2 regions of the Ciceribacter azotifigens genome follow, and region 1 is predicted to be linked to the other one. Evidence: predicted binding sites of a transcription regulator. Region 1 holds the regulator's gene; the other holds the start of a gene.
What was found. Region 1 encodes LexA, which represses DNA repair genes until DNA is damaged. Its sites were predicted from a motif close to TGTTCNNNNTGTGTTCNG; they were not measured.
Positions count from the first base shown of each region.

Region 2: a site for LexA is predicted at 2,799-2,816, ahead of ACM6UT_RS22300 (ImuA family protein). Genes of this name have one in related genera too.

Region 1 covers NZ_JBLQTA010000008.1:118,547-133,886, reverse strand. Annotated here, with positions in the region: gene ACM6UT_RS13490 (CTP synthase) at 1-449, shown strand, start outside; gene ACM6UT_RS13485 (molybdopterin molybdotransferase MoeA) at 709-1,932, opposite strand; gene moaC (cyclic pyranopterin monophosphate synthase MoaC) at 1,933-2,421, opposite strand; gene trpC (indole-3-glycerol phosphate synthase TrpC) at 2,418-3,233, opposite strand; gene trpD (anthranilate phosphoribosyltransferase) at 3,243-4,265, opposite strand; gene ACM6UT_RS13465 (peptidylprolyl isomerase) at 4,287-6,173, opposite strand; gene ACM6UT_RS13460 (cation-translocating P-type ATPase) at 6,423-9,077, shown strand; gene gltA (citrate synthase) at 9,139-10,428, opposite strand; gene ACM6UT_RS13450 (ComEC/Rec2 family competence protein) at 10,707-13,199, shown strand; gene lexA (transcriptional repressor LexA) at 13,180-13,893, opposite strand; gene ACM6UT_RS13440 (VOC family protein) at 14,109-15,005, shown strand; gene kdsA (3-deoxy-8-phosphooctulonate synthase) at 15,005-15,340, shown strand, end outside.
Region 2 covers NZ_JBLQTA010000026.1:5,979-21,318, reverse strand. Annotated here, with positions in the region: partial or broken gene ACM6UT_RS22310 (PHP domain-containing protein) at 1-369, opposite strand, end outside; gene ACM6UT_RS22305 (Y-family DNA polymerase) at 366-1,886, opposite strand; gene ACM6UT_RS22300 (ImuA family protein) at 1,837-2,781, opposite strand; gene ACM6UT_RS22295 (metallopeptidase family protein) at 2,938-3,378, shown strand; gene ACM6UT_RS22290 (DUF1737 domain-containing protein) at 3,427-3,633, opposite strand; gene ACM6UT_RS22285 (HpcH/HpaI aldolase/citrate lyase family protein) at 3,630-4,547, opposite strand; gene ACM6UT_RS22280 (hypothetical protein) at 4,656-4,883, shown strand; gene leuD (3-isopropylmalate dehydratase small subunit) at 5,036-5,641, shown strand; gene leuB (3-isopropylmalate dehydrogenase) at 5,788-6,900, shown strand; gene ACM6UT_RS22265 (phosphatase PAP2 family protein) at 7,318-7,836, shown strand; gene ACM6UT_RS22260 (RNA polymerase factor sigma-32) at 8,076-8,951, shown strand; gene ACM6UT_RS22255 (M48 family metalloprotease) at 8,974-10,476, opposite strand; gene ACM6UT_RS22250 (thiamine ABC transporter ATP-binding protein) at 10,769-11,485, opposite strand; gene thiP (thiamine/thiamine pyrophosphate ABC transporter permease ThiP) at 11,469-13,112, opposite strand; gene thiB (thiamine ABC transporter substrate binding subunit) at 13,117-14,085, opposite strand; TPP riboswitch at 14,182-14,296, opposite strand; gene ACM6UT_RS22235 (ABC transporter ATP-binding protein/permease) at 14,496-15,340, shown strand, end outside.

The sequences.
Region 1 (15,340 bases):
TCGCCGGCATCGAGAAGGCCTCCTCGACCGAGTTCGGTGCGACGGCGGAACCGGTCGTCGGCCTGATGACCGAGTGGATGAAGGGCAACCAGCTGGAAAAGCGCGCAGCCTCCGGCGATCTCGGCGGCACGATGCGCCTCGGCGCCTACAAGGCGTCCCTCAAAAAGGGCACGAAGATTGCCGAAATCTACGGCACTACCGAGATTTCCGAGCGTCACCGGCACCGATACGAGGTGAATGTCGACTACAAGGACCGCCTCGAAGCCTGCGGCCTGGTCTTCTCCGGCATGTCGCCGGACGGACTGCTGCCGGAGACGATCGAATACGCGGATCATCCGTGGTTTATCGGAGTCCAGTACCATCCGGAACTAAAGAGCCGTCCGCTCGATCCGCATCCGCTGTTTGCGAGCTTCATCGAAGCGGCGGTGGAACAAAGCCGCCTGGTCTGACGAACGGCCATATTGCTGAGATTGTCACAAAACCCGGCTGCGACAGCCGGGTTTTCTGTTGCTCGCTCGCCGGAGCCAAGGTCCATGCAAGCCTCCTGCACCGCTCTGCGCGCAATTATTGGAGGTCGTCATGCATATCGCTGCAATGCCCATGGTCTCGTTGCAGGTGACGTCACGGTTCGGCAGATAGATGATGCCTTCCAGCGTCTCGCCGAGCGATCCGTTGAAGATATACTGCTGCGAGGAGAGAGCTCGCTCGTCACTCTTCGAGGGGCCTCAGGAGTAGAACGGAGCAGGGGGAGCCAGGCGCCAGCTCCGGCGCGTGCGGCGGCCGGATGATCAGGCAGTCGGAGTTCGCGAAGATCTTCATCATGGAAGAGTCCTGCTTTTCGTAGGGCTCCGCGACGAGACGACCTTCGTCGTCCCGGGTGAGCCGTGCCCGCAGATGGTCCTGCCGCCGGTCGTTGGCCCGCAGGGCGTTCGCCGTCTTCGCGACCGCGTCGCGGTTGCGCGGCGCTCGACGCGCAAGCTTGCAGACCAGCGGCTCGAGAAAGAGCAGGCCGCAGACCATGCTGGAAACCGGATTTCCAGGAAGGCCTAGCACGTGCATTTGCCCGAGCCTGCCGACCATCAGCGGCTTGCCCGGCCGCATCGCGATCTTCCAGAAGTCGAGCTGCATCCCGGCGTCGACCAGCGTCTTTTGAACCAGATCGTGGTCGCCGACCGATGCCCCGCCGAGCGTCACGAGCACATCGGCTCCCGCCTCCTGCGCCTTGCCGACGGCTGCGGTGATCTGTGCCGTGTCGTCGGGCACGATGCCGAGATCGAGAACGTCCGCGCCGTTCTCACGCGCGAGCGCGGCGACGCCGAAACTGTTGGAGCCGACGATCTGGTCCGGGCCGGGATTTTCTCCGGGCCGCACGAGCTCATCACCCGTCGCCAGGATGGCGACGAGCGGCTTGCGATAGACGACGACCTCGCGATGGTTGAGAGCTGCGGCAAGGGTGAGGCGTGGGAAGTCCAGAGACTGCCCGGCCGTCAGGACCGTCTCGCCTTCGGCGAAGTCCTGTCCCCGGGGGCGAACGTGCCGTCCGGCAGTGACGGCAAAGGTCGTGCGAACCCGGCCGTCTTCAAGCTTCTCGGTGTCTTCCTGGATCAGGACGGCATCGGCCCCTGCCGGGACGGGCGCACCGGTGAAGATCCGCACGGCTTCTCCTTCGCCGATCGTCCCGTAGAAACCATGTCCGGCGGAGGCCGTGCCGATCACGCGAAGGATGGCGCCGGGTGCCGCTGCGTCTCGACTCCGCAGCGCATAGCCGTCCATGGCGGATGCATCGAACGGAGGCTGCGTCAGTCTCGCGACAAGGTCTTCGGCGAGCACGCGACCGGCGGCGTGATGGAGGTCGAGAACCTCGGTCCGGCTGATAGGGACCGCCGGATCGAGCAGCCTGGAACGCGCTTCGCTGACCGAAAGGAGGGCCATCTACAGGGCCTCGGGATTGCGATAGTGACCGGATTTCCCGCCGGTCTTTTCCATCAGCCGGATGCCGCCGATCTCCATGCCCTTGTCGGCGGCCTTCGCCATGTCGTAGATCGTGAGGCATGTGACCGACACTGCCGTCAGCGCTTCCATCTCGACACCTGTCTGCCCGGTGAGCTTGACGGTCGCCGTGACCCTGAGGCCCGGCAGTTCCGGTTCCTCGTCGATATCGACGGTGACCTTGGACAGCATCAGCGGATGACAGAGCGGGATCAGATCGGATGTCCGCTTCGCCGCCATGATGCCGGCAATGCGCGCGGCGCCGATCACGTCACCCTTCTTGGCATTGCCTTCGCGAATCAGCGCGAGCGTTTCCGGCTTCATCCGGATCCGGCCCTCGGCGACGGCGATCCGGACGGTCTCGGCCTTCTCGCCCACATCGACCATGTGGGCTTCGCCCGAGGCTGCGATGTGGGTGAGGCCGCCGCTCATTCCGCCGCCATGACGCCGGCGTCACCGGTGAGAAGCGCCTTCGTCGCAGCGGTGACGTCGTCCTTGCGCATCAGGCTCTCTCCGACCAGGAAGGTGGTGATGCCGCTCTTCTTCAGCCGCAGGCAGTCCGCGTGGGTGAAGATGCCGCTCTCTCCGACCAGCAGCCGCTCGTCCGGCACCATCGACGCCAGGCGCTCGCTGACGGCGAGGTCGACCTCGAAGGTTCTCAGATTGCGATTGTTGATGCCGATCATCGGCGAGGTGAGCTCCAATGCTCGCTCGAGCTCCGCCTCGTCATGGACCTCGATGAGCACGTCCATGCCGAGCGCCATCGCCTCGGCCTCGAGCATGGCCGCATCGGCGTCGGAGAGCGATGCCATGATGAGGAGAATGCAGTCCGCGCCCCAGGCTCGGGCCTCGTGCACCTGATAGGCATCGAACATGAAGTCCTTGCGCAGCGCCGGCAGCGCGCAGGCGTCACGGGCAGCCTGGAGGAATTCGAGCCTGCCCTGGAAGCTCGGCGTATCGGTGAGCACCGAGAGACAGGCGGCTCCGCCGGCCTCGTATGCGGACGCGAGTGCCGGAGGATCGAAATCGGCACGAATCAGGCCCTTGGAGGGGCTTGCCTTCTTGATCTCGGCGATCAGCCCGAAGAGGCCGGACGCCCGCTTTTCAGCGAGTGCGCGAAAGAAGCCGCGCGGCGGCTCGCGGTCGGCGGCGATCGCCTTGATCTCGGCGAGCGGAACCGCAGCCTTCGCCGCGGCAATCTCCTCACGCTTGTAGACCTCGATGCGCTTCAGGATATCGGTCATGGCGCGAGTTTAGCCCTGTGCGACGGAATTGGAAACCTCGATCAATTTGTCGAGCGCCGCGGCCGCTGCGCCCGTGTCCAGCGACCGGCTGGCGAGCGCCATGCCCTCGCGGACGTTCTGTGCCTTGCCGGCGACGACGAGCGAGGCGGCTGCGTTGCAGAGCGCAACGTCCCGATAGGCGGTCCTGGCGCCGGCAAGCACCTCGCGCAGCGCGGCCGCGTTGACGACGCCGTCACCGCCGCGGATCGCTTCCAGCGGAACGACCGGAACGCCGAAATCCTCCGGCGTCAGCTCGAAGGTCGTGATCTCGCCGTCCTTCAGTGCGGCGACCATGGTGGGGCCGGTGGTCGTAACCTCGTCGAGGCCGCTTCCATGCACGACCCAGGCGCTCGTCAGGCCGAGATCACGGAGTGCCTCGGCACCGGGCAGGAGCCATTCAGGAGAATAGACGCCGAAGAGTTGCCGCTTGACACTGGCGGGGCTCGAAAGCGGGCCGACGATGTTGAAGATCGTGCGGGTGCCGAGTTCGACGCGCGCCGGGCCGACATGGCGCATGGCGGGATGATGGAGCTGGGCGAACATGAAGCCGATGCCCGCCTCGCGAATGCAGCGCGAGATGGTTTCCGGATCGATGTCGAGTTTGACGCCGAGCTGCGAGAGCGCGTCGGCAGTTCCCGATTTCGAGCTCAGCGCCCTGTTGCCGTGCTTGGCGACCGGAACACCGGCGCCGGCGACGATCAGAGAGGCGAGGGTCGAAATGTTATAGGTATTGGTGCCGTCGCCGCCCGTTCCGACGATGTCGATGGCGTCCTCTGGTGCCTCGACCGGAACCATCTTGGATCGCATGATCGAAACGGCGCCGGCGATCTCGTCAACCGTTTCGCCGCGCACGCGCAGCGCCATCAGGAAGCCGCCGATCTGGGCCATGCTGGCCTCGCCGGACATCATGACTTCGAAGGCGTCGCTCGCCTCGACGCGGCTCAGCACCTGGCGCGTCGCGACCTTGGCGATAAATGGTTTCAGTCCTGACATGCTGTCGTTTTCCCCCAAGGCCTAGCGAACCATCGCCTGCTCGGCGAGCGTGCGATTGATGGTCACGCCGTATTCGGTCTGCAGCCGGTTGACCATCTGGTCGAGGATATCGTCGCCGGCGGCCTTGGCAAGCGCAAGAACCTGGGCGTCGTCGTCACCGAGAATGTTGGTCGTCGGCTGTTCGCTGACGGCCGTAACCTTGAGCAGGATCTGTGTTTCCGGGTCGGCGCCGGGTGCTGCCGCGACTGTGCCGTTCGGACCGGAGAAGGCGGCGGCAACGGCCGCGCGGCCGAGGATCGGGTCGTCGGTCGCGCGACGAATGCCGGTCTTGGATTCGACGGCGAGGCCGAGTTCCTTGCCGAGCGTTGCAAGGGTCTCGCCCTTTGCGAGGCGGCCCTTGAGGCTCTCCGCCTTGGCGCCGAGGGCGATCTTCTGTTGTTCGACGGTCCAGTCGGTGACGGCTTTTTCGCGGACCTCGTCGAGCGTGCGATCGCGTTCGGGCACGACTTCGGTCACCTCGAACCAGAGATAGCCGTCAGTGCCGATGTTGAGCGGCAGGGCCTCCGTACCGACGTCGGTCTTGAAGACCTCGGCCAGCAGTTCGTCGCGCGACGGAAGCGTGACTTCGCCTTCGGCCATGTCGCGGCTGCGACGGTCCACGGGCTTCACGCTGACCGGTTTCAGCTTCAGCTGGGTCGCGGCCTCGGCGAGCGTCGAGCCGGAGGCGCGCAGATCCTCGAACTGGTCGTGGATCGTCATGATGTCTTCCTGGGCGGCGGCCTCTGCAAGCGCCTTGCGGATTTCGTCCTTCACCTCGTCCAGGGTGCGCGTGCGGCCTTCCTTGATGTTGGTGACGCGCAGGATGACGGGTCCGAAGGTTCCCTCGACGACGGGCGTCGTTCCGCCTTCCTTTGTGACGGCGAAGGCTGCTTCGGCAAGGGTCTGGTCGGGCATCTGCTCGCGCGTGAAGTCGCCGAGCAGGACGTCGCTCGCAGTCTTGCCCTGGTCGGTGACGAGCTGGTCGAACGGCGTTCCGGAGACGAGTTCGGCCTGGGCCGCGTCGGCCATCTCGCGAGTCTCGAAGGTCAGCTGTTCGACTGTGCGTGTTCCGGGGACTTCGTAGTTCTTCTTGTGGGCCTCGTAGTCCTGCTTGATCGCCTCGTCCGAGATGGAGGCCAGATCGGCTATGTCGGAGGGCTCGAGCTTCACGTAGGAGAAGCTCCGGTATTCGGGCGCGCGGTAGCGGCTCTTGACCGTTTCGAACCAGGCGCCGAGCGTCTTGTCGTCCGGTGCTGCGATCGGGTCGATATTGGCCTTGGTGAGCAGAAGATAGTCGAACGAGCGGTTCTCGTCACGATAGCTCTTCAGCGCGTCGACGAGCACCTTCGGCGGCTCGAATCCGTCGGCCGTCGCCTCGACGATCTGACTGCGGACGGCGACCTTCGAACGTTCGCTGATGTAGTCGTCCTCGCGCAGGCCGGCATTGCGTAGCCGCGACGTGAAGAGCTGACGGTCGAACTGGCCCGACGGGGTATGGAAGGCCGGGTCGTCGGCGATCAGTTTGGCGAGACGGTCTTCGGAGAGCCCGAGATTCATCTCCTCCGAAAGCTGGTCGAGTGCGGCGCCGGCGGCGAGCTGGGCGAAGACCTGGTTCTCGATGCCGAGCGCACGTGCCTGTTCGGAGGTAATCTGCGTGCCGAAGCGGCGGCCGAGATCGGCGAGCTGTCGCTGGTAGGCAAGGCGGAATTCATTGACCGAAACGCTCTGGTCGCCGACGGCCACGACCGTTTCGGAAACACCGCTCGTCAAGGATCGTGACGCGCCCCAGATGCCGAAGGAGACGGCAAGAATGAGAAGAAGGAATTTTGCCACCCAAGTGTGGGCGGCCTTTCGCATGACGACGAGCATCGGGACGCAAACCTCATTTCTGTTGCTCGCCAGTCGGCGAAGCAGATGACGTTCCATAAATCAAACCCGCAAGGAAATGAAGGCGTGATCTCGCGAATCTGAGGCGCGCGGCGCGGGGGCTATGTCGCGGGTCTTCGCGCGACATCGCTGCGCGCGGATATTTGCGTATGACAAATATCAATGTTCGCCGCTCGCCGCTCTCCCTATAGTGGTGTGCAGACGCGGATCGGTCGAACGAGGAAGCTCTAAGTGACAGCCCAGGCAGAGATACCGACGAACGTCCGTCGAGAAGGACTGACCTCCCAGGAAGTTGCGGCAGCGCTTGAGGTCCATGGCGCCAATGTCCTGCCGATCGGCAAGCCGCCGTCCTTCGTCAAGGTGCTGCTCATGCAGTTCCTCAGTCCGTTGATTTACATCCTGATGGCGGCCGCGGTGGTTTCCGCCTTCGTCAGCGAGATCACCGACGCGCTGTTCATCGCGGCCGTGCTGGTGATCAATGGCATCATCGGGGCAGTGCAGGAGTACTCGGCCGGACAATCGGCGAACGCGCTGCGTGCGCTGGAGGAGCCGCAAGCGACGGTCGTCCGCGACGGTACACGCCAAGTGATCGACGCGACCGGACTGGTGCCGGGTGATCGCGTATTGCTCGAATCCGGGCAGCGTGTTCCCGCCGACATCCTGCTCGACGCATCCGAGCATCTGCAATGCGACGAGGCCACCCACACCGGAGAATCGCGTCCCATCTACAAGTCCGCGGGTGACCACGTCTTCGCCGGCACGATCGTCACCCGCGGTCGGGGCGAAGGCGTGGCCACGGCGACGGGCAACAGGACCGAACTCGGCAGGATCGCGGACGCTATCCACGAGCGCGCGACGGCCAAGCCGCCACTGATGATCCGCATGGAGGAATTTACGCGCCGTATTGCCGTCGCCGTCGGCGTCGCAATCCTCTTCCTTTTCGCGGTCGGCTGGTGGCGCGCCATGCGGGTCGGCGATCTCTTCACCATGTCGATCGGCCTCGCCGTCAGTGCCATCCCCGAGGCCCTGCCGATCGCCATATCGGTCGCGCTCGCGATCGGCATGCGGCGTATGGCTCGTGTCAATGTCATCGTCCGAAATCTTCCGGCGGTGGAGTCGCTCGGCTCGTGCACGATGATCGCGACCGACAAGACCGGCACGCTCACCCTGAATGAGCTGACGGTGACGGACATTCGACTGCCTGATGACAGCCACTGGATGCTGGAGGCCGGACCGCATCCACTGTCGGGAGGCATCAAGAGCCATGACGGCCGCAAGGATGGGCCGAGTGCCGCGGTGCGGCGGCTCCTCGGCGTCGGGAGCTTGCCGAACGAGGGAGAGATCAGTGTCGATGATGCCGAGAGCTGGCGCCCCGTCGGCGATACGGTGGACGTGGCATTGCTGGCGGCAGCCCATAAGGCCGGTATCAGCCGTTCGAGCCTTCTCGAGAGATTTCCGCTCGAACGGCGCATTCCTTACGAGCCTGAGCAGAAATACGCCGCCTCCTTCCACCAGGTCGAGGACCGCATGCACGCCTTCGTCAAAGGCGCGCCGGAACTGTTGCTCTCGATGTGCAAGACGATGGAGACGGCCGAGGGGGCCGTTCCGATCGATCGCGCCCACGTGCGCGGCCAGATCGAGGAGATGGCGCGTGAAGGCCTGAGGGTACTTGCCTTCGCCTCTGGCGAGATCGGCGGTTCCGAAGACGGCGACTACGGCGGACATCTGCTGATCGATCTCAATTTTCTCGGCCTCGTCGGGATGCAGGATCCGATCCGCCCGGAAGTGCCGGCCGCGCTCGACGCCTGCCGGCAGGCCGGCATCGGGGTTGCCGTCGTGACCGGCGACGATCCGACCACGGCGAGCGTGATCGCCCGCAAGGCAGGAATGCGGTTTGACGAGGCGGACGTGGTGACTGGCGACCAGATCGCCGATGCCGTCGCCGCCGGCGGGGACGCGCTCGACGAAATCACTCGGCACGGACGCGTCTTCGCGCGCGTGAAGCCGGACCAGAAGCTCGCGATCATCCGGTCGCTCGCCCGCAACGGCCACTATGTCGCCGTGACCGGCGATGGCGTCAACGATGCGCCGGCGCTCAGGCACGCTCACGTAGGAGTGGCAATGGGTCACGGCGGAACCGAGGTCGCGAAGGAGAGCGCCGACATCATCCTGACCGACGACAATTTTGCCTCGATCGTCGCCGGGATACGGGAGGGACGTGTCGCCTACAACAACATCCGCAAGGTGATCTTCATGCAGATCTCGACGGGTGCCGCCGAGGTCCTGCTCTTCCTGCTTGCGATGGTGCTCGGCGCACCGATGCCGATGACGGCCGTGCAACTGCTCTGGCTCAATCTCGTCACCAACGGCGTGCAGGACGTGGCGCTCGTGACCGAACCTGCGGAAGGCGACGAATTGCGCTCGCCGGTGCGCCGTCCCGGGGAGCCGATCTTCGACCGGCTGATGCTACGGCGCATTGCCCTCGCCACCCTGGCCATGGGCGGAGGCGGCTTTGCCTTCTTCTATTGGGCGACGACATCCGGTCTGTCGCAATTCGCCGCCAGCAACCTGCTGCTGCTGCTTTTCGTGCTCTTCGAAAACTTCCAGTGCATCAACAGCCGCTCGGAGCGCCGCTCGGTCTTCCAGCAGTCGCACGTCTCGAACCCGTTCCTGCTGCTCGGAGTCCTGGGCTCCCAGGCCCTGCACATCGGCGCGATGTACCTGCCGGGGGTGAACGATCTCCTGCAAATCGCGCCGATTTCGCTGGAGCAGTGGCTGTTGCTGCTGCTCGCCGCCGCATCGGTTCTCGTGGTCAGCGAAATCGACAAATGGCTGTTGCGCCGCCGGGAGGCGAGGACCCGTATCGACGACGGCCGGACGACGTGACGAGAAAAGGCCCGGCAGATCATCATCTGCCGAGCCCTGATTTTCTGCCGCGCGAGCGCTGTCAGCGTTGCGATACGGGCACGTAGTCGCGCTTCGGCGCGCCGGTGTAGAGCTGGCGCGGACGGCCGATGCGCTGCTGCGGATCCTCGATCATCTCGTTCCACTGGGCGATCCAGCCGACGGTGCGGGCGAGCGCGAAGAGAACGGTGAACATCGTGGTGGGGAAGCCGAGCGCACGCAGCGTGATGCCGGAGTAGAAGTCCACGTTCGGATAGAGCTTCTTCTCGATGAAGTAGGGATCGTTGAGGGCGATCTTCTCGAGTTCGAGCGCCACCTTCATCAGCGGATCGTCGGCATGACCGGTCGCTTCGAGGACCTCGTACATGGTCTTCTGCATGATCTTCGCGCGCGGGTCGTAGTTCTTGTAGACGCGATGACCGAAGCCCATCAGACGGAACGGATCGTTCTTGTCCTTGGCGCGGGCGATGAATTCCGGAATGCGGTCAACAGAGCCGATTTCCTGCAGCATGTTGAGCGCCGCTTCGTTGGCGCCGCCGTGGGCCGGACCCCAGAGGCAGGCGATGCCGGCTGCGATGCAGGCGAACGGGTTGGCGCCCGACGAGCCGGCGAGGCGAACGGTCGACGTCGAGGCGTTCTGCTCGTGATCGGCATGCAGGATGAAGATGCGGTCCATGGCGCGGGCAAGCACCGGGTCGACCTTGTACTCGTCGCAAGGAACGGCAAAGCACATGTGCAGGAAGTTCGCTGCGTAGTCGAGATTGTTCTTCGGGTAAACGAAGGGCTGCCCGACATGGTATTTGTAGGCCATGGCGGCGATCGTCGGCATCTTGGCGATCATGCGCAGCGAAGCGACCATGCGCTGGTGCGGATCGGTGATGTCCGTCGAGTCGTGGTAGAAGGCCGACAGCGCGCCGACAGTGCCGACCATGACGGCCATCGGGTGGGCGTCGCGGCGATAGCCGGAGAAGAACTTGCTCATCTGTTCATGCACCATGGTGTGGTGCGTGACGCGGTAGTCGAAGTCTTTCTTCTGTGCGGCGGTCGGCAGGTCGCCGTAGAGAAGCAGGTAGCAGACTTCCAGGAAGTCGCCCTTCTCGGCGAGTTGCTCGATCGGATAGCCGCGGTGCAGCAATACGCCCTCGTCGCCATCGATATAGGTGATCTTGGATTCGCAGGACGCAGTCGAGGTGAAGCCCGGATCGTAGGTGAAGGAGCCGGTATGCTTGTAGAGGGCCCCGATGTCGATGACATTTGGCCCGATGGTTCCTTCCTTCACCGGAAGGTCGACCTTCTTGTCGCCAAGTGCCAGTGCTGCGCTTTTTTCCGTCATGCTAATCCTCCGAAATTGGCGGTCCGGCGCCTTCAAGAAGGCGTCGCAGGTTGAGCGTCCCGAGTTAGCTATATGATCCCGACGTTAATGCCAAGCTAGCCAAAGGGCAAATTGTGCGACGCGAAATGCCAGCAACATATCGTTATTTCCGATGCTTATCTCGGCGCTATCATGAGGTGTTTCAGGCTTCCTTCCGCGCGCACTGATTGCTACAGTCTGCCGGTGAGGCGGATGCCGTAGCGCCGGCGTCCGGTCCTCCGATCGGGGCTGGGGTCGTCTTGGGAGAGATCGCGGAAGACCGCGCCAGGACCGGGGTAGGGGAAGGGCCGGCATTCGCCGTTGCCATCCCCTTTGACGCGATGGCTATCGCGGAGCCGCGTCCGGCTGGAGCACTCGTCGTCCGCGAGGCGACGGGCCGGGAAAGCCTTGTTTCGCGCGTTTCCCGTTTGACCGCGATGGTAGCGCGGTCGGCAGACGCGGCGATTGGCCGCGAGGCGGCGTTCGGGCATGTCTTCCTTTTCGTGCCCGTCGCGCTGGGTGCAGGAGCCGCTATCTGGTTTGCCCTGCCGCAGACCCTGCCGATCTCAGCGCCGGCGCTCCTGTTGTTGGTCTCCGCCCTCTTCGCGGTGCTCTCGCGCTTCGGCAGACCCGTGGCGTATCGGACGTGGTCGGCGCTGGCGCTCTGTGCCGCCGGGATGCTGCTCGCCGAATTTGAGACTCGCAGAATGCAGACGGTCATTCTCGACACGCCCGTCACGACGCAGGTGACGGGAAGGGTGCTCCGGCGGGAAGCGGGGGCGGCCGGCGAGTGGCGCTATCTCGTCCGCGTAGAGGCGACGGCAGAACCGCAGATCAGACGCGCACCGGAAGAGGTCGTGCTCACGACCCGCGCCCGACACGAGCCTTTCGCACTCGGCGAGGTGCTGCGTGGGAAAGCACGGCTCTCGCCTCCTTCCGGGCCGGCCTTGCCGGGTCTCGACGACTTTTCGTTCCCCGGCTACTTCGGCGGGATCGGCGCCGTCGGCTACTTTCTCGCGGCTCCGGTGCGCATTGACAGCCTCCCGGAGAGCGGAACCGGCGCATGGTGGGAGGCCGCCGAACAGACGCTCCTTGTTGTCCGTGACGGCATCACGCAGCGAATCAGGAGAACGGTTCCGGGCGATGCCGGCGGTTTTGCCGCCTCCATCGTCACCGGCGACCGGCGATCGATGTCGGAGGCGACGACGGAGGCGCTGCGGCTTTCGGGGCTGGCGCACATCACCGCGATCTCCGGCCTCAACATGGCGCTCGCCGCTGGCATTTTCTTTGTCGGCCTTCGCAAGCTGCTTAGCCTCTCGCCGGCGATCGCCCAGTCTCGGCCGGTAAAGAAGATCGCTGCCGCTGCCGCACTCGTCGCTGCCTTCCTTTACCTGATGATTTCCGGCTATCAGGTCTCCGCCGTCCGCGCCTTCCTGATGACGGCGATCATGCTGGTCGCCGTCCTGTTCGACCGTCCGGCGATCAGCCTGCGCAACCTCGCACTGGCGGCGATCGTCATTCTTGCGATCTCCCCGTCGCAGGTGCTCGGCGCGAGTTTTCAGATGTCGTTTGCTGCGACCGCCGGGCTGATTGCCGGCTACGACGGTTGGCGGCGGAGTGCAGGGCGGTCGTCGCGCTACGCGCCGGACTTTCCGGGCCGCAAGGCCCTTTCGTTCCTGTGGAACTTCGCCGCCGGCACGTTCGTGACCTCGCTGATCGGGGGACTGGCGACGGCAATCTTCGCGGTCGCCCATTTCCATAGAATGGCACCTTACGGCCTCGTCGCGAACCTCGCGGCGATGCCGATCATTTCGGTCGTGGTGATGCCGGCGGCGCTGGCGGCAATGCTGCTCATGCCATTCGGCCTCGACGCTCCGTTCCTCATTCTTGCGGGCGAGGGACTCGAGATTGTCATCGTGATCGCAACCACGGTGGCGAGCTGGAGCGAGGGGACGTCGTTCGGCCGGTTCGGGGCATGGTTCCTGCCGCTGGCGAGCGCGGGACTGCTGTTGCTCACTCTGCTGCACACGCAGCTGCGCTGGATCGGCGCGGCAGTTCTTGCGGCCGCGATCGGCCTTGCGGTCCTCCTGCCACCGGAAGAGACGGCCAACCTCATCGTCTCGGAGGACGGACGCCTGGCGGGTCTGCCCGGCGCCGACGGCAGGACGATCGCGACGAACCGCAGCAAACCGTCGGACTTCCTCTTCTCACAATGGCAGCACGCGCTTGCGCGCCCCGATCATCTCGGACCGCTCCGCAGCGAGGACGACGCCGTCGCCGGCACCCGGGCGGACGAAACGGACCGGCTGTCGGCCGAGCAGATAAGGACTGTCCGCGACACGATGCGCCGGCAGTTCGGCGCAGCGGCCCCCGGCCGATTTCTCTGTACGGGCAAAGTCTGGTGCATCGCCCGGCTGCCGGACGGGTGGCGGATCGCCACCGTCGAGGACCCGGCACTTCTCGGCGTCGCCTGCGATGTCGCCGATCTCGTGATTACGCCGCGCCGTTCACCTTTCGGCATCTGCCGCTCCGGAGCGAAGATGATCGATGCGGAAATGCTGCGGCGCACGGGCGCGACCGAATTCTATCTCGGAAATCATGAGGATCGGGACATTCGCCGGCGGACCGCATTCACCACCCTCGACAGGCCCTGGCAGCGGCATCGCCTTTACGACTGGCGGACCGACAGCTTCGCCGACCGAGAGCCCGCGGAGTTCGCCCCCGCGGAACAGGTCAGTGATAGCGGCGGATAAGTCCGACCAGCTTGCCCTGGATCTTCACACGATCAGGGCCGAAGATGCGCGTCTCATAAGCCGGGTTCGCAGCCTCGAGCGCGATCGAATCGCCCCGGCGGCGGAAGCGTTTCAGCGTTGCCTCCTCGTCGTCCACGAGTGCCACCACGATGTCGCCGGGCGTCGCGTTGCTGGCATTGCGGATGATGACCGTATCGCCGTCGAGAATACCGGCCTCGATCATCGAATCACCCTTGACCTCGAGCGCATAGTGTTCGCCCGATCCGAGCATCTCGGCCGGGATCGTGATTTCATGAGTGTTGTGCTGGATCGCCGAGATCGGTACCCCGGCCGCGATGCGGCCCATGACAGGAACCGCAACGGAATTCGATCGCTCCTCTGTGGACGGTTTGGCGGCCGGCGCCGCCTGTCCCTTGCCGAGGCTTCCCTCGATGACGCTCGGCGAGAAACCCCGCCGCGGCTGCAGGCTGGAGGAATAGGCCTCCGGCAGCTTGATGACCTCCAGGGCTCGCGCCCGGTTCGGCAGCCGGCGGATGAAGCCACGCTCCTCGAGCGCCGTGATGAGGCGGTGGATACCGGATTTCGAGGCGAGGTCGAGCGCGTCCTTCATCTCGTCGAAAGACGGCGGCACGCCCGATTCCTTCATCCGCTCGTGAATGAAGAGAAGCAGTTCCTGTTGCTTGCGCGTCAGCATGGTCCAGAGCCCCGTCGTGTGAAACAAATCCAGAACATACACTATCTGTTCCATATGTGTTCCGCAAGTGCTTAAATATTGGTAAGCAATTGGCCGTTCGGGGGAATTTCGCGTGCATTCGCGTCCGGCGGACAGCGACGGGATGGGGCCGCAGCCGCCTTGCAAAGCGCCCGCAAATCGCGCAAACCAGACGCGGTCGACAAGGAGGGTGCGGGATGTCCACTGCCAAGGAGACGCCGCGCGGCGTCGATCACATCGTTCTGCCGGTGCACGGGCTGAAGCCCGCACGCGAGCGGCTCGGAGCGCTGGGTTTCACAGTTGCCGCCGATGCGCTGCATCCCTTCGGCACCGAGAACGCCTGCGTCTTCTTCGCCGACAAGACCTACCTCGAGCCGCTTGCGGTGGCGAGCCGTGAAACCTGCGAGGAAGCCGCGCGCAAAGGCAATGTCTTCGTCGCCCGCGACCGCGCCTTCCGTTTCCGCGCGCCGGACGGCGAGGGTCTTTCGGGAATAGCGGTTGCCGCGACAAGTGCGACGGCGGACCACGAGGTCTATTTCGAGCACGGTCTGTCGGCTGGTGAAATCCTCCATTTCTCGCGGCCGCTCAGATTGCCGGACGGCACCGAGGCGACAGCCTCGTTCAGGCTTGCATTCGCCGCCGACCTGCGTGCGCCCGATTTTCTCCTCTTTTCCTGCGAGCGGGCCAATCCGCTGCCGGCGGATCGTGCCGCGCTCGAACGCCACGAGAACGGCGTGACGGGCATATCCGCCGTTGTGCTCACCGAAGAAAACCCCTCCGACTTCCAGGAGATGCTGGAGACCGTCTTCCATCAGCGCGAGATCGAGGCGCATTCCTTCGGCATCGTCGTCCCTTCGGCGAACGCGAAGATCGAGGTGCTGACGCCCGCCGGCCTTGCTGGCTATTTCGGGCTCGACGCCCGAAATGCCGGACGCGGCCTCGCCGGTGCGGCGATCGTCTTCCGGACCGGGGATCTCGGCGTGACAGAACGCTTGCTGGCTGCTAATGGCGTTCGCCATGCACGCAAAGATGGCCGCCTGATCGTACCGCGTGACGCGGGACAGGGCGCGCATTTCGTTTTCCAGGAGGAATAATGAGCACTTCGACCAATTCCGAAGTCGTCGTCGGCGAAGGCGCCACCAAGGTCGTCTTTTCCAACTCCAGGCGCTTCTCGCTGATTGCCGGCCCCTGCCAGATGGAAAGCCGCGATCACGCCTTCATGATGGCCGGCGCGACAAAGGAAATCTGCGACAAGCTCGGCATCGGGCTCGTCTACAAGTCGTCCTTCGACAAGGCCAACCGCACGTCGCTCTCCGGCAAGCGCGGCATCGGCCTCGACAAGGCGATGGAAGTCTTCGCCGATCTGAAGAAGGAATTCGGCTTTCCGGTGCTGACAGACATCCACACCGAGGAGCAGTGCGCGACCGTC
Region 2 (15,340 bases), on a different contig from region 1:
CAAATCCTCCCCCCATTCGATCAGATCCTCCTCATGGAGAATGCAGACGCCTTTTTCTCCCTTGAGATTACCGGCACTGAGGAGCCGACAGAGATTTCCCCATCCGCGGCGATTCTGCGGATAGGCAAGGATATCCGGCGTGCCGTCGGCGAAGACTAGCCGTGCCCCCGGCTGGAACCGGAATCCCATTTCCTTGGCTTGGGCATGCACGCGCACCACCCCGGCAACGGTGTTTCGATCCGCAACACCGAGGCCTGGAAGGCATAGCTGGCTGGCCGCCTCGACGAGTTCCTCCGGATGAGACGCTCCTTCCAGAAAGGAAAAATTCGTTCGCGTTCCGATCTCGAAAAAGGCGGGTGCGGCCGTCATGCAAAAACTCCGTGCATGAACCAGCGTGGCATCTCGGCATTCGAGACATAGGCCCCCTCACGAAACAACCAGTAGCGATGACCCTCGTCGTCCTCGACCTGGAAATAGTTCCGGGCGGGAGCCTCTTCACCATCGATCCACCATTCCATGGCGAGTTTCTCCGGACTTTCGGCACGCCGGACCCGATGAAGACATCGCCGCCAACGGAAACTCATGGGAGGCCCTTCCGGAGCCTCGGCCGTCGCCTCTATGATTTCCGGAACCTTCAGAAGACGGATCGGCCGCCTCGCCTTGACAGGCCAGTCCGTCCCAGCCTTCTTCTGCTCAATGTCCGGGGAGACGATCCCCTTGAGATCGGTGACCGGCAGAAGAAGCGATGCTCGTTCCGGCACATGGCTTTCCTGCAAGACAGGCCACACGAGACAATTCGGACCAAAACGGGCGACCGCCTGATCGACAAAAGTTGCCAATGCGGTTTCGACTGGAGCACTACCGACAAAATCCGACTGCAAGCGGTGGAGCGTCTCTGCCTGCAGCACATTGAGCCGCAGGATCTCGAAACCATAACCTGCATCCAGATCGTCATGCAGGGCGACAAGGCGCTCGGAAAAGAGGCAGGAAATGCCTGTCGGATCGCGCAGAGGGACGGAACTGCCCACACCAATTCGGAAGACCCTTCCATCGACCCTGAAAAGAAGCAATTCGAAGCGGCGACCACCCTGACAACGTGCCTCGAGTTCCGATTTCAGCGTTACAGCCATCCGTTGGACGAGTTGAAGGATGGCTTCCTCACACTGAAGGGGCTCGGCAAGACGCCGCTCGACGGAGAGATCCGCAACTGGACGGCGCGGCGAGATCGGCTCATCCTCCCGGCCGAGCATCTGGTCAAGCCGCAGCAATGGCAAGGGACCGAACCGGCGAGCAAGCGGTGCCCGTGGAGCCGCAAGCAGATCCCCGACCCGCTTGAGCCCCGTCTTTCGAAGCGCCAGTACCGTCTCCTCCGGCAACCGGCATGCGGCCACCGGAAAGGAGGCCGGGACAGATTTGGCGTGCCCTTCGGCGACAGTGCCATTGCCGCCAAAGCGCGCCATTGCCCAGGACAACCCGGGCGTGGAGGAAATCGCTCCGCGAGCATCAAGCCCCATCTCGAACAGGCGCTTTAGAATATCTCCAAGCAACAATTCTTCGCCGCCCAAGAGATGGGAACAGCCGGTAATGTCGAGAAAAAGGCCGTCCCCGCCCTCGATGGCGACCAGCGGCGTATAGCGATCACACCAGTCGGCAATTCCTTCCAGAAATCGGCGCTCAGCGGCCTCATCTGCGATAACGGCATCAAGAGCAGGACAAATCGCCCGCGCTTCCGCCAGACCCTGACCGGGTTTCAGCCCGATGGCGGCGCCAATCTCGTCGACAGCCGTCAGTCGCATGGCATTTTTCATCCGCCCTGTGCAAACGAGAGGTGGATGATCAGGACGCCCTGTCGAACGCCACGCCCCTCCCCAGTAGCGACGTGCGATTCTGTCCGTCGGCAGATGGGGAAAGAACAGCGCCAGAATTCGTCTGTTTGTTGCCTGCTGAAACAGGGAGGAGGGTGGTGAGGGAAAACAGACAGTCATAGGGGTTCCACTCCAGATGGATATCGACAGGTGCCGGAAGCCGGCTCTTTTCCAAAGTGACCTGGAAAACGGGGTTGGCTATGCTGCCGCCGAGTACGGAACCATCGGTAAGACGACGGGATTGCGCCGATGACGGGCGGATGCGAACGCGAAAGACGGCACTGCCGGCCTCTTCTTCCCCTCCCTGCCGTAACAACAGCAAGGGCCGGCCAGTGGAACGCGCCTTGAGACTGAGGCGGCGGCTTTCCGTCAGGCCGAAACGACGAGGATTGCCGCAAACTTCCAAAATGACGGCACAGAAGACGCCACTTGCAAGACCTGCCTCCGCAAGCCAGAGCCCATCTTCGATCCGCCTTGGTCTGGCATACAGGAGATGCCGCGGATCAAGTCCGTAATCCTGAAGACCGGCAGCATGGGGCAGCCCCACCTCCCTGGCCACGGTCTCATCACCAATCCAGAGAATGCGGGCCGGCCCTGCGCCGGAAGAGGAATGCACCAGAAGACGAGCGGAAAGCGCCAGCATGAAACCGCTTGCCGCTCCGGCATTTCCCAGCCGATCGCTGCGAATTTCGGTCACGGCATCAAGGGGAAGTCCGCCTTCCATGGGTTCATCCATTGCCTGAAGACCGAACGGCAATATCTTCATGCCACCTCTCCCGGAGGTTCGCACTGCAAGTCCGGGCGTCTCTGTTTCCCTGCGCGCGGCATCCGGATCGACTACAGTTCGTCCCTCGATGTGAGCGATGGTCTGACGCAGGGCAAAGAGCGTCTCCCGCGCCACAGCCTTCCCAGCCATGACGTCCAACTCCGTTTTGTTCTCTATATGTTTCTATGGATTCCAGAGCTTCAGTAAAGAGTCAACCGCATTTCATAAGAATTTATTCCTTGTCCGGATTTTCCCTCGAAAAGTGCCGGCAAAGGTCCTATATGACTGGGCAGACAAGGAGTTCCGATGGCCCGGATGGATCAGACCGAAGATTGGCGTGAACGCCACGCACCGACGATCAGCACGTTTGAATCACTGGCGATCGAAGCCTATAGCCATCTGCCGGAAGAATTCCGTGCACTCACCGACAACCTGATTATCGAGATCGCCGACTTTCCGACCGACGAAGTCTTCGAGGATATGGCGCTCGAAACTCCTTTCGATCTGCTCGGCCTCTTCGAAGGCCGCGGCATTTCCGAGCGTTTCACCATGGAAACCGGCGAGATGCCGAACCGCATCATGCTCTACCGCCGTCCGATTCTCGACTATTGGGCGGAAAACGACGAAACCTTGGGCGACATCATCACCCATGTGTTGATCCACGAGATCGGACATCACTTCGGCCTGAGTGACGACGACATGGCCCGCATCGAGGAAAGCGCCGAAGACGCTGCCGCCAACGGCTGACGAAAGTCCAGTCTTCAAAGAAAAGGCCCCGATCGCGGGGCCTTTTCTTTATTGCTCGCCGAGCTTCATGCTCGGATCGTAATCCTTGCCATGCACCGTCTTCACCACCGCCTGTCCGCAGTACATCTGGTTCGTAGCGGTATTGAAAGAGAGGCTCGGTGCACCATGCAGCTCCCAGCCCTTGTTCAATGCATCGGTCACCCGGTGGCAAAACGATGCGTCATCCGGTCCCGTGAGGAATCGATAAAGTTTCATGCCGAATTGCCTTTCCTGTCCTGGATAATCCTTGCCTTGGCCAACAGCCGCTCGGCCTGATCGAGATGCAGCCGTTCGATCATCCGGCCGTTGCTGTTGACGACGTTGAGTTCGGCCGCCGCCGGAGTGGCGAAAACCTCGGCAATTGCCTGCGCCTCCGCAATCTCTTCCGCACTCGGACCGAAATGCCGGTTCGCCGGACCAATCTGTGCGGGGTGGATCAACATTTTTCCGTCGAAACCCATGGAACGCCCCTGCCGGCACTCGGCTTCGAACGCGGCAATATCGCTGAAATCATTGCTGACGCTGTCGATTACGTCCAGTCCGAAGGCCCGCGCCGCCAGAACCACCTGCATCAGCCAAGGCACAAGAAAAGCCCGACCGGACCCAGCCGGCACACCCGTCGCCTTGCGCAGATCGTTGAGGCCGACCACCAGACAGTCAAGCCGCGCCCCTTCGGTTCGGCCCATTCGCGCAATCGCGGCTGCATTGAGTACACCGAGAGGCGTTTCCATCATGGCCCATATGCGCAAGCCCTCCGGCGCGTCGGCCTCGGCCAATAGATCGGCTACCCGTTCCACGTCCTGTGGGCCGTCAACCTTCGGCAGCAACACGGCGTCGGGACGGCAAGCGAGGACCGTCGCCATATCGTCCTCGGCGAATCCGGTATCGTGACCGTTGATCCGGATGACGCATTCCTTGTCGTGCAAAGTCGACATCTCGACAAAGAAGCGCCGGAGATTCTCTCGCGCTTCCCCTTTCCTCTCCGGAGCGACCGAGTCTTCGAGGTCGAAGATCACGACGTCGCAATCGAGATCCGGAACCTTGGCGATTGCTCGCGGATTGACGGCAGGAACGCTCAAAACGGAACGGCGCAACCGGACCGAAAGACTGGCAGAGGATGAAAAGCTCATGGACGCACTTGTGCCAAGCTTTGTCGGAGCATGCAAGACGATCGAACGTCAGGAAACCTTGCAATTCGGGGATGAAAGGACCACCTTACTCGAGAAAGGACTTCGACCATGCAAAACCTTCGCACCATTGGCCTCGCTCTCGCCGGTATTTGCGTCTTCGCGGCTGCTGCCGTCTTCACGATTTCCCTTACGCTCGTCGCCGGGGCGATCCTGACCGTTTCTCTCGCCGTGCGCGTGCTTTCGATGCGAGCGAAACCGGCCCCCCTCCACGCCAAGGCCAAAAGCCGCGAGATGCATGTGTGGAATGACGGACGCGGCACCATCATCGATCTCTGATCCGCTGACCCGTATATACCGTCTCGGCCAGACGCAATCATCAGCGATGATGACGGCGTAGGCTATAGACGTGAGATTCTCCTTCAATTTCTCTCGGTTTTCCTCTATTGGCAGGAAACCCGCAGGAACGTTGAAGATCACAGGCAGGAATGATGGAAAAGTTCGTTAAGCTCACCGGCGTCGCCGCACCGCTTCCGGTCGTCAATATCGACACCGACATGATCATCCCGAAGGATTATCTGAAGACAATCAAGCGCACTGGTCTCGGCAAAGGACTTTTCGCGGAAGCCCGTTACAAAGAAGACGGCTCCGAGAACGCGGACTTCGTCCTCAACAAGCCCGCCTATCGCAACGCGCAGATCCTGGTCGCCGGAGACAACTTCGGCTGCGGTTCATCTCGCGAGCACGCGCCCTGGGCCCTGCTCGATTTCGGCATACGCTGCGTAATCTCTACGTCGTTCGCCGACATCTTCTACAACAACTGCTTCAAGAACGGCATCCTGCCGATCGTCGTCAGCCCCGAAAACCTTGAGAAGCTGATGGACGATGCCGGCCGCGGTTCCAACGCCGTTCTGACCGTTGACCTGGAAGCCCAGGAAATCACCGGCCCCGACGGCGGAACGATCAAGTTCGACATTGATCCCTTCAAGCGTCATTGCCTGCTGAATGGGCTCGATGACATCGGCCTGACTCTCGAGAAGGCGGTGAGCATAGCGAATTTCGAAAAGACAAACGCTGTTGCTCATCCCTGGGCATAAGCTCTCTCAAGAATTTCGATGAAGGCGGCCTTACGGTCGCCTTCATCGCTTTTGGTCCAAGGCGTACCACTTGTGGTCTTGCCGCGCTTGAAATGGCGGTCTGCTGTCGATAAAACGCCGCAACTTATTTGAAGCAGGGGTTTCCCATGACAGTGCGCAAGCTTTTCCTTCTCCCTGGTGACGGCATCGGCCCCGAGGCCATGGCCGAGGTCCGCAAGATCATCGCCTACATGAACAGTGAGATGAAGGCCGGGTTCGAGACCGACGAGGGACTTGTCGGCGGATGCGCCTACGACGCACACGGCGTTGCGATCTCCGAAGGTGACATGACCAAGGCCATGTCTGCAGACGCCGTACTCTTCGGCGCCGTCGGCGGCCCGAAGTGGGACGCCGTTCCCTACGACGTCCGCCCGGAAGCCGGCCTTCTTCGCCTTCGCAAGGATCTGGAACTCTTCGCCAATCTTCGTCCGGCGATCTGCTATCCGGCACTCGCCTCGGCGTCGTCGCTGAAGCCTGAACTGGTCGAAGGACTCGATATCCTGATCGTGCGCGAGCTCACAGGCGGCGTATATTTCGGCGAACCGAAGACGATCACCGACCTCGGCAACGGTCAGAAACGCGCAATCGACACACAGGTTTACGACACCTACGAGATCGAGCGTATTGCATCCGTCGCTTTCGAGCTTGCCCGCACCCGCAAGAATGCCGTCTGCTCGATGGAAAAGCGGAACGTCATGAAGTCGGGCGTGCTCTGGAATCAGGTCGTTACCGAAGTTCACAAGGCGAAGTACCCGGACGTCAAGCTCGAGCATATGCTGGCCGACGCCGGCGGCATGCAGCTGGTGCGCAACCCGAAGCAGTTCGACGTCATTGTCACGGATAACCTCTTCGGTGACATGCTCTCCGATGTCGCGGCCATGCTGACCGGTTCCCTCGGCATGCTACCCTCGGCATCGCTCGGTGCCCCTGATGCGAAAACCGGCAAGCGCAAGGCCCTTTACGAGCCGGTTCACGGCTCCGCGCCCGACATCGCCGGAAAGGGTGTTGCAAACCCGATCGCGATGATCGCGTCGTTCGCGATGTGCCTTCGCTACTCGTTCAACATGATCAAGGAAGCCGACACCCTTGAAAGAGCGATCGCGAATGTCCTTGAAAAAGGCATCCGGACAGGCGACATCATGGCAGAAGGTTGCCGGCAGGTCGGGACCTCGGAGATGGGCGACACCATTCTCGCCGAGTTCAAGACGCTTTCCGCGTAAGAACCTAACAACCGGGCCCGCGCGGCAAGTTGTGCGGGCCTTCTGGTCGCATGGTAGACTTTACCGGGCGCTAGTACGCAACCCGGCAGTGCAAGAGGCCATAAGGCTCGAGGACGGAGTGTGGCAAAGAGCCGCCAGGTTAGAACCGTTGAGAAGAGAAACGCAGGCGCAATCGCGGTTTGGCTGAAAGCCCGCCGGGAAAGGAATACGCTTCCTGCTTCTTCGTCCTACTGGCAGATTTTTCTATTCGTCAGTGCCAACCTCGTCGTGCTTGCGTTTCTAGTCTTCGATATGCCCGCGGCGGCGACGGCCGGAAACGTACCGAGCGCGGTACGTTCGGCCAGTCGCGCCGTCACCGACATCGGCAAATCCGGGTGGATACTTTTCGGGTCCGCCTTCATCTTCTTCGCGACGTTCATGGCAGCCAGCAGAATCGGAAACGCCAGAGGGCGTTTTCAGGCGCTCTATACAAGCCAGATTGCCCTTTATGTCTTCGCAACCGTCGCCCTTTCCGGCCTCTCGGCGAATCTGATCAAGCGCGCGATCGGCCGCGCCCGGCCGATCCAGTTTGAAGAGTGGGGTGTATTCGGCTTTTCCCCCTTTGCCGGAAGTGCCCGCTTCGAGAGCTTCCCGTCGGGTCACGCAACCACCATCGGCGCGCTATTCATGGCTCTCGCGCTGCTCCTTCCACGCTACCGTGCCGTTCTTGCCATGCTCGCCGTCTGGCTCGGAATGACGCGAGTCATGGTAGGAGCTCACTATCCGAGCGATGTAACCGCTGGATTGGCGTTCGGCGCCTGGTTCTCGCTGTTGATCGCCATCGCGTTTTCACGCTACGGCATCGTCTTCAAGCCCGGTTCGAACGGGCTGCCGATGCCACGCCTTGCTCTTCCACACAACATCTGGCCGAATTTTCGCTCACGACGAGCACACTGAGGGCCCCGCTCTTCGCCTACTTTCACAAGTGCGTGAGAAGAGCGATTTTTGCTCAACGGGATGCACCGATACGGTGACGAACCCGTAAAATGGGCACGTGATGCTCCGCTTCAACTGATTCTCCTCGGATTGAGGTCGAGAAAGTTTTCTCGACCCATGGAACCCGGGCTCTGCTTACCCGTTCATCAAAGGCCGTCAGTGCTCGTGCCCCGCATGGCCATCCAGTTTTGGAGACGCAAATGAACGCCATGTCCGTTGACAGACACATTATCCGTTTTGCTATGGCTCAGCCCTATCTGGAACGCGAGGAGGAGATTGATCTCGCCAAAAGATGGAAAAATGGCCAGGACCGGGATGCACGTAATCGAATCGCCTATGCGCATATGCGCCTGGTCATTGCCATGGCGACGAAATTCCGCGGCTTCGGCCTTCCGCTTAATGATTTGATCCAGGAAGGCTATATAGGCCTCCTCGAAGCAGCCGCACGGTTTGATCCGGCGCGGGAGGTCCGCTTCTCCACCTATGCGGGATGGTGGATCCGCGCCTCGATGCAAGACTACATTCTCCGCAACTGGTCGATTGTCAGAGGCGGAACGAGTTCATCCCAGAAAGCGCTGTTCTTCAATCTCCGCAGGCTTCGTGCGAAGCTGGCCCAGACTGACAGCCACCTGACCGATCAAGCCATTCATCAGCAGATCGCCGCCACGCTTGGCGTCAGCGTGGCTGATGTCCAGTCGATGGACGCCCGTCTGGCCGGGAACGACGCCTCCCTGCAGACGCCTATCATGGGCAAGAATGGACAGGGCATCGAACAGCTCGAAATGCTGGAGAGCGAGGAACTCCCGCCCGACGAGCAAGCGCGCGGCAAGATCGACGGCGAACGCTGGTCGAAATGGCTCAAATGCGCCATGGAGCGACTGAACGATCGTGAAACCCGGATCATTCGGGCACGCCGCCTCTCTGAAGATGGTGCAACGCTCGAAGAGCTCGGCGTCGAACTCGGCATTTCCAAGGAAAGGGTGCGCCAGATCGAAACTCGCGCAATGGAAAAGCTGAAGACGGCCCTGAGCAGTTGTGGCCCCACCACCGGCGAGCTTCGCGAACTTGCCACATGACAAGTCGCGGCTCGGCCGCACGTCACTCCGAGATGATCTTAACCCGGCTTCCGGGCGCGAGCGTCGCCCCCGTATTGAGTGCGTTGATCAACTTGAACAATTCGAGCTTCCGTTCTGTACCCATCATTCGCGCCGCAAGTGAGCCGATCGTATCGCCTTGGCCAACAGTAATGACCCGAACACGCAGCGGCTTCAGCGACGCGGCCTCCTGTCGGGTAATCCGACGGAAGCTCGACCGTAGTTTGTTCGCCGTCGGCTCCAGGTTCGGGCTGCCTTTCGGCACCGCGGTCAGAAAGCGAAAGATCTGCGGACCGATCCGGATGACAGTGACGTCGAAATCCCACCGTTCTGCGGAGGCCCTGGCAGTAGCCGCTTCGATGCCATTTACGGTAATCGCCTGAATTGTCTCGGGAAGAAGTCCTGTGACCCACCCGCTCGAAATGTAGTTGGAAAGGCTGCGGTGATCGCTGTCGGCGATCCCGTCGAAGCGGATTGCGACGTCGCCCGGGCCTGTTGCCAATACCGCTTCGACCTTGTTGTCGATCTGAAAGCCATCCGGAACGTCGAAGCGGATGCCGAGCCCTGCGTGCAGGAACGTCTGCCCGCGGACATAGCCCTCCTGCGGGCTGTCGCCATAGAGCAGGCCGTCGATTCCCTGTAGGTAATAGTCACGCCCCGTCTCGCCGTGTGTTCCCTCGGGCCCGAAGGCGCGCGCATGACGGCGGGCCAACTCCACGCGCTGCGGGGCATTTGGGTGGCTCGACAAAAAGTCGAGGCTCTGGTCCGAATAGGGGTCGACCGAGGTGAAGTGACTGTAGGCCGCCATCGAATCGAGGAAACGCGCGGCAGCATAGGGATCATACCCGGCCTCGCCCAATGTTCGCACGCCGATGACATCCGCCTGCAACTCCTGCTGGCGCGAAAACGCCGCTAGGCGGAGCTTTCCGCGCGCCAAGGCCTGCTTCCCGGCAAGGTCACTCGAAAGAACCTCCGCTACCACGCGGCTGGCGATGACCTCCGCCTCTTCACGGCGCTGGCGCTCGATCCCGTGATTGGCGGTGACATGTGCCATCTCGTGCGAGAGAACGGCTGCGACCTCCGATGCGTCGTTCGCAAGCGCAAGCAGGCCACGCGTCACGTAAAGATATCCACCGGGCAGTGCAAAGGCGTTGATTGCCGGCGAGTTGAGGATCGTGATCCGGTAGGACTGGTTCGGGTTCTCCGAAACAGCAGTCAGCGCGCCCGCAATACGCGCGACCAGTTTCTCCGTCTTCTCGTCGTGATACTCGCCGCCATAGCTTGCGACGATCCGTGGATGTTCGCGCGCGCCCATTTGGGCCCGCGGATCACCCTTTTGAACCTCTTCAACGATCTGTGGGGTGTTCGAAGGGGAGACATCCGCGACATAAGCCTGTTCGAACAGCGACTGGCACGATGACAGCAATGCAGTCAACGAAACTGCTGCGAGCAGATTCAATGCCCCCCGCACTCCCCGCGTACTCGCAAAGGGACCAAGCGCCCACATGTGTCTGTCCGTCGGAGCTGGCATTCTGCCCGGGCTACCTTCCTTCAATACGAGCGGCCGGCATCAATGACTGCCGCCCTCCACTGTCATCACCAGCTGCGTGTTCTTCGTGTCTTCGATATGCCCGAAACAACATCATTCAACCGGCAACCACAACCAGCATATAGGAAAAGGAGCCTTCTCCGGTAAGACGATACCGAGGCATGTACGCGGAAAATGCATCATCCGAGCTGCGAATGCCACTGGGACACGTCCAAATTATGGCGACGGAACCCAGATGCAACACTCAGCCTCACCCACCGAGAAACGCTCTGACGGCTTCGATATCGCGGCGCTCGAGAAACACGTTGACCGGACCGGCGAAGGAAATTCGTCCCCGGTCGACGAAGAGCACGTGCTCCGCAAGGCGCGCCACCTCGTCCGCATCGTGGGTGATAATCACCACCGTGTTGCGCGTTTCGCGATGCAGATCTTCAAGAAGATCCGCCATCGCCGATCGCAATCCCGGATCCAGGGCCGCGAAGGGCTCGTCTAGAAGCAGCACCGGTTTGCGCCGCACGAGCGCTCTTGCAAAAGCGGCACGCTGACGCTCGCCCCCTGAAAGTGTCGAAGGGCGACGGCGCTCGAAACCCTCGAGACCAACGCGCTTCAATGCCGTCGATACCATCTCCCGTTCCCTCGCTCCGAGATGGAGAGCCGGGTTGATTCCGAGCCCGACGTTCGTGAACAGATCAAGGTGAGCGAAAAGATTGTTGTCCTGAAAGACGAGCGAAACCGGCCGATCAGACGGCAGGAGGCCACGCATATCCTCTCCTTCGATCAACAGTCGACCGCGCGTCGGTGTCTCGAACCCGGCGATTAGGTTAAGCAAGGTCGACTTTCCCGAACCGGAGGGTCCGGCAACGGCAGTAATCGCTCCCTTGGGAATTCTGCAGTCGAACGAAAACTCCTGCGCTCCGAGCCGGAGTTGGACATTGTCGAGGACAACGGCATCAGATTCGTTCGGCATTCTCGGCCTCGTCCTTCCGCGGCTGGACGCCGGTGGTTCCGGCGAGGGTTAGAAGCAAGCAGATCATACCGAGAATCAGGGCGAGTCCGTCGGCGTCGTTGGTGCGGTAGTGCCCCATACGACTGTAAATCAACCACGGCAATGTCGTGATTTTCTCCGAACCGAAAAGGGCCACCGCCCCCAGATCACCGAGTGAGAGCGCCATGGCGAAGGAAAGGGCTGTCAGCAACGGCTTCTTGAGAAGCGGCCAGTCGATTAGTCGCAGCTTGGAAAATCCATGGATACCCAGGCTCAGAACCAGGCGTCCTGTTGCGGCGCGATGGATTTCCAGTGCGGGCGCCACGACCCGCATGACGAAAGGCAGGGACATCAACGCGTTGATCCCGACGACGACCACCGGTGCAAAACTGGCGATATCCCCCGTCGATCTCAAAGCCATGAACCAGCCCGTGGCGAGCACGATCGTCGGGACCAACAATACGAGAGACGACACGCCCGACAGCAATATCGAGATGCCTCTCATGGCCAGCGAAGGACGCTGCAAAAGACTGATCACCGTTTGCGCGTGGATTGTCGCCAGCGCAAGCAAGAGTGCCGATAACGCCGAGCCGAGTGCGATTGCCAGGCTTGTCGCTGCAGCCCGCAAGAATGCCGCCTCGGTCAAAAGCTTGAATAGATCGGCCCTTAGCCCCGAAACCGCGACTGAACCGAGCGGAAGAGCGAGAAACAACACGACGACGACGAGCGCGGCGCCGTCTGAAAGACGCGCCGTGAGGCTCTCGCCGTCGAACCGTCGTGATGCGCGTCCAAGAGTCTGCCCATATTCCCGCGGAGCAGGAAAAAGTGCCATCGCCACCAGGACCAGGGCCGTAACGGCGATCTGCAAGAAGGCAAGCGAGACCGCCCGTTCCGGATCGAAATCGAACCGAAGGGCTTGGTAGATCGCCACTTCGAGAGTCGTCGCGGCGGGACCTCCCCCGAGAATGAGCACAAGCGTGAAGCTGGTGGCACAAAGCATGAAGACGAGGCCGGCGATGCCGGGGATAAGCGGGCGGAGCGCAGGCCATTCGATGAAGCGGAAGATCGCCCGTGGCTTCATGCCAAGCGTCGCGCTCATCAACCAATATTCGGACGGCAAGCGCTCGAGTCCGGCAAGCATCAACCGTGCTGCAAGCGGCAGATTGAAGAAGACGTGCGCGAGCAAGATGCCACCGAGGCCATAAATGCTGACCGGCTCCGCCTTGCCAAGGAACAGCAGCCCATCGTTGAGCAGTCCCTGCCGCCCCCAGATGCCGATCAGCCCAAGAGCGCCGATCAGAACAGGAAGCCCCATCGGCACCGCCATGAGCCGGATTACCCACATGCGTCCGGGAAAACGCGTCTGGCGAGCGAGCGCTCTTGCAATCGGAATCGCCAGCATAACCGAGAGTGCCGTCGAGAGTGCCGCCTGCAACAGGGTAAAGCGCAGCACGGACAGGAGCAGTGGATCGGAGAAAAGAACTGTGAAGCCCCTGCCCCCGCGATAGCCGAGCAGCGCCAGGACGGCGACACCGACAAACGTTCCGATGGCGGCAAGACTGAACGCCCCGCCAAGGAAACCCGTCAAACGCTGCCGTCTTCCCAGCATATCGTTACTTGAGCGTCATTGCTGCGAGCCACTCGTCGATCCACGCCTTCCGGTTGGCCGCGACCTCCTCCGGCGACATCAGGAACGTCTTGGATGGATTGACCAGCTTTGCGAATGCCTCCGGCAGCGGCTCCGATGTCGGTGCGGCAGGCATCATCCAGTTGTTCGTCGGAATGGTATCCTGGAACCCTGGGCTCAGCATGAACTTGAGAAACTCGCGCGCAAGGTCCTTCTGCGGCGCATTCTTGAGCAGGCCGGCGACTTCGATCTGGATGTAATGGCCTTCGGAGAAGGCCGCGGCCTGGTAACGGTCGGTTTCCTCGGCGACCATGTGGTAAGCGGGCGACGTCGTGTAGGAGAGCACCATCGGCACCTCACCCTTGGTGAACAGGCCGTAGGCTTCCGACCAGCCCGGCGTCACAGTCAGGATGCGCCCTCTCAGCTTCTGCCAGGCGGCCGGTGCCTCATCGCCATAGATCGATTTCACCCAGAGCAATAAACCAAGTCCGGGCGTCGACGTTCGGGGGTCCTCGATCACGATCTTCTGGGAAGGATCCCCCTCCACGAGTTCCTTCATGCTCTTCGGAGGCATCTTCAACGTCTGTGTGTCGTAAACGACTGCGAAATGACCATAATCATACGGAACGAAGGTGTCGTCGGTGAAGCCGCCGGGAACCTTGACTGCCGAGGTGTCGATCCCATGCACGTCGAAAAAGCCGGTCTGTTTCGCCTCCGCGACGAGATTGGTGTCGAGCCCGAGAACGAGGTCGGCCTTGCTCGTATCGCCTTCCAGTTTCAGACGCGTCAACAGAGCAACGCCATCCGCCACGCCGACAAAATCCACACGGCATTCGCAGGTTTTCTCGAAAGCTTCCTTGACCTTCGGGCCCGGGCCCCATTCGGAAATGAAGCTCTCGTAGGTATAAATCGTCAACGTCTTGTCGGCTGCCGAGGCGGAAACGGACGACAGCATCACAATTGCCGCCGCAGCTATATGCGCGCGACCGGAAAGAACGGATATCATGGTTCGCATAGGCGCCCTCCTTCGTGTTGTTTTCCGGGAAAAGGCGTCTGTTACGCGTCTAATCCCTCCGCCGGTTCGAGCCGGATCAGGTTCCGCGGGTTGGTGTTCACCTCTCAGCCATCAGGTCGTTAAGAGCCTTTTGGCACCCCGTTAGAGCAAGGCAGGAATAGCGCGGCATCTCGTGTCACGCAAGCACACGATGGCTTGCCCGGCCGGATTGTCTCGGCGTTCAATGAGGGCAATCTGCCGGAAGCTTGCCCTTTCCGCCTTTTTCATGCCACAGCAATCAGCTTATCAACCGATCGGCAAGTGCCTGGCCTGTACCATCCGGCCATCTGGTGTGCGGAAGAGCCTGACTCATGACCAATGCAGAGCCACAAGGACGATCCGGAGCCGCCGAGCCGACCTATGAGATCGGCTTCAAGCGGCAGATTGCGATCGCGGCGGCATCCTTCTGGGAGTCGCCGGTGCGCAATCGGATCCTTCTCGTTTCGGCGGCCTTGCTGACGATCATTCTCCTCACGGCCTACGGCCAGATCCTTCTGAACCGATGGAATGCGCCTTTCTACAATTCGCTGGAACGCCGCGACCTGCCGGAATTCATCGTCCAGTTGGAGAACTTTGCATATATCGCCGGCTTCCTTCTGTTGCTCAACGTCGTGCAGACCTGGCTCAATCAGACGGCGGCGCTCTACATGCGAGAAGGTTTGTCGCGCGATATTGTCGACCAATGGCTGACCGACCGGCGAGCGTATCGGCTTTCGCTTTCAAGCCCCCTTGGTGTCAACCCGGACCAGCGGCTGCATGAAGATGCCCGCAAGCTTTCCGAAATGACCACCTCGCTGACGATCGGCCTCGTCCAGGCAACGATCTTGCTCGTCAGCTTCATCGGCGTGCTTTGGCAACTGTCGAGCGGCTTCGTTTTTCACGTCGGCGATACGAGCTTCTCAATCCCCGGATATATGGTTTGGGGAGCAATCTTCTATGCAAGCATCGCCTCACTGGCCAGCAATCTCGTCGGCTTTCGACTCACGCGCATCAATGCCGAACGGTATGCCCGCGAAGCAGACCTGCGCTTCTCGCTGATGCGCACGAACGAGAATCTCGAAGCGATCGCACTTGCACGCGGCGAGGAGAACCAGCGCCAGCGTATCCATTCCAAGATCGATGACGTTGTAGCGCTGATCCGTCAGCTCGCAATGGC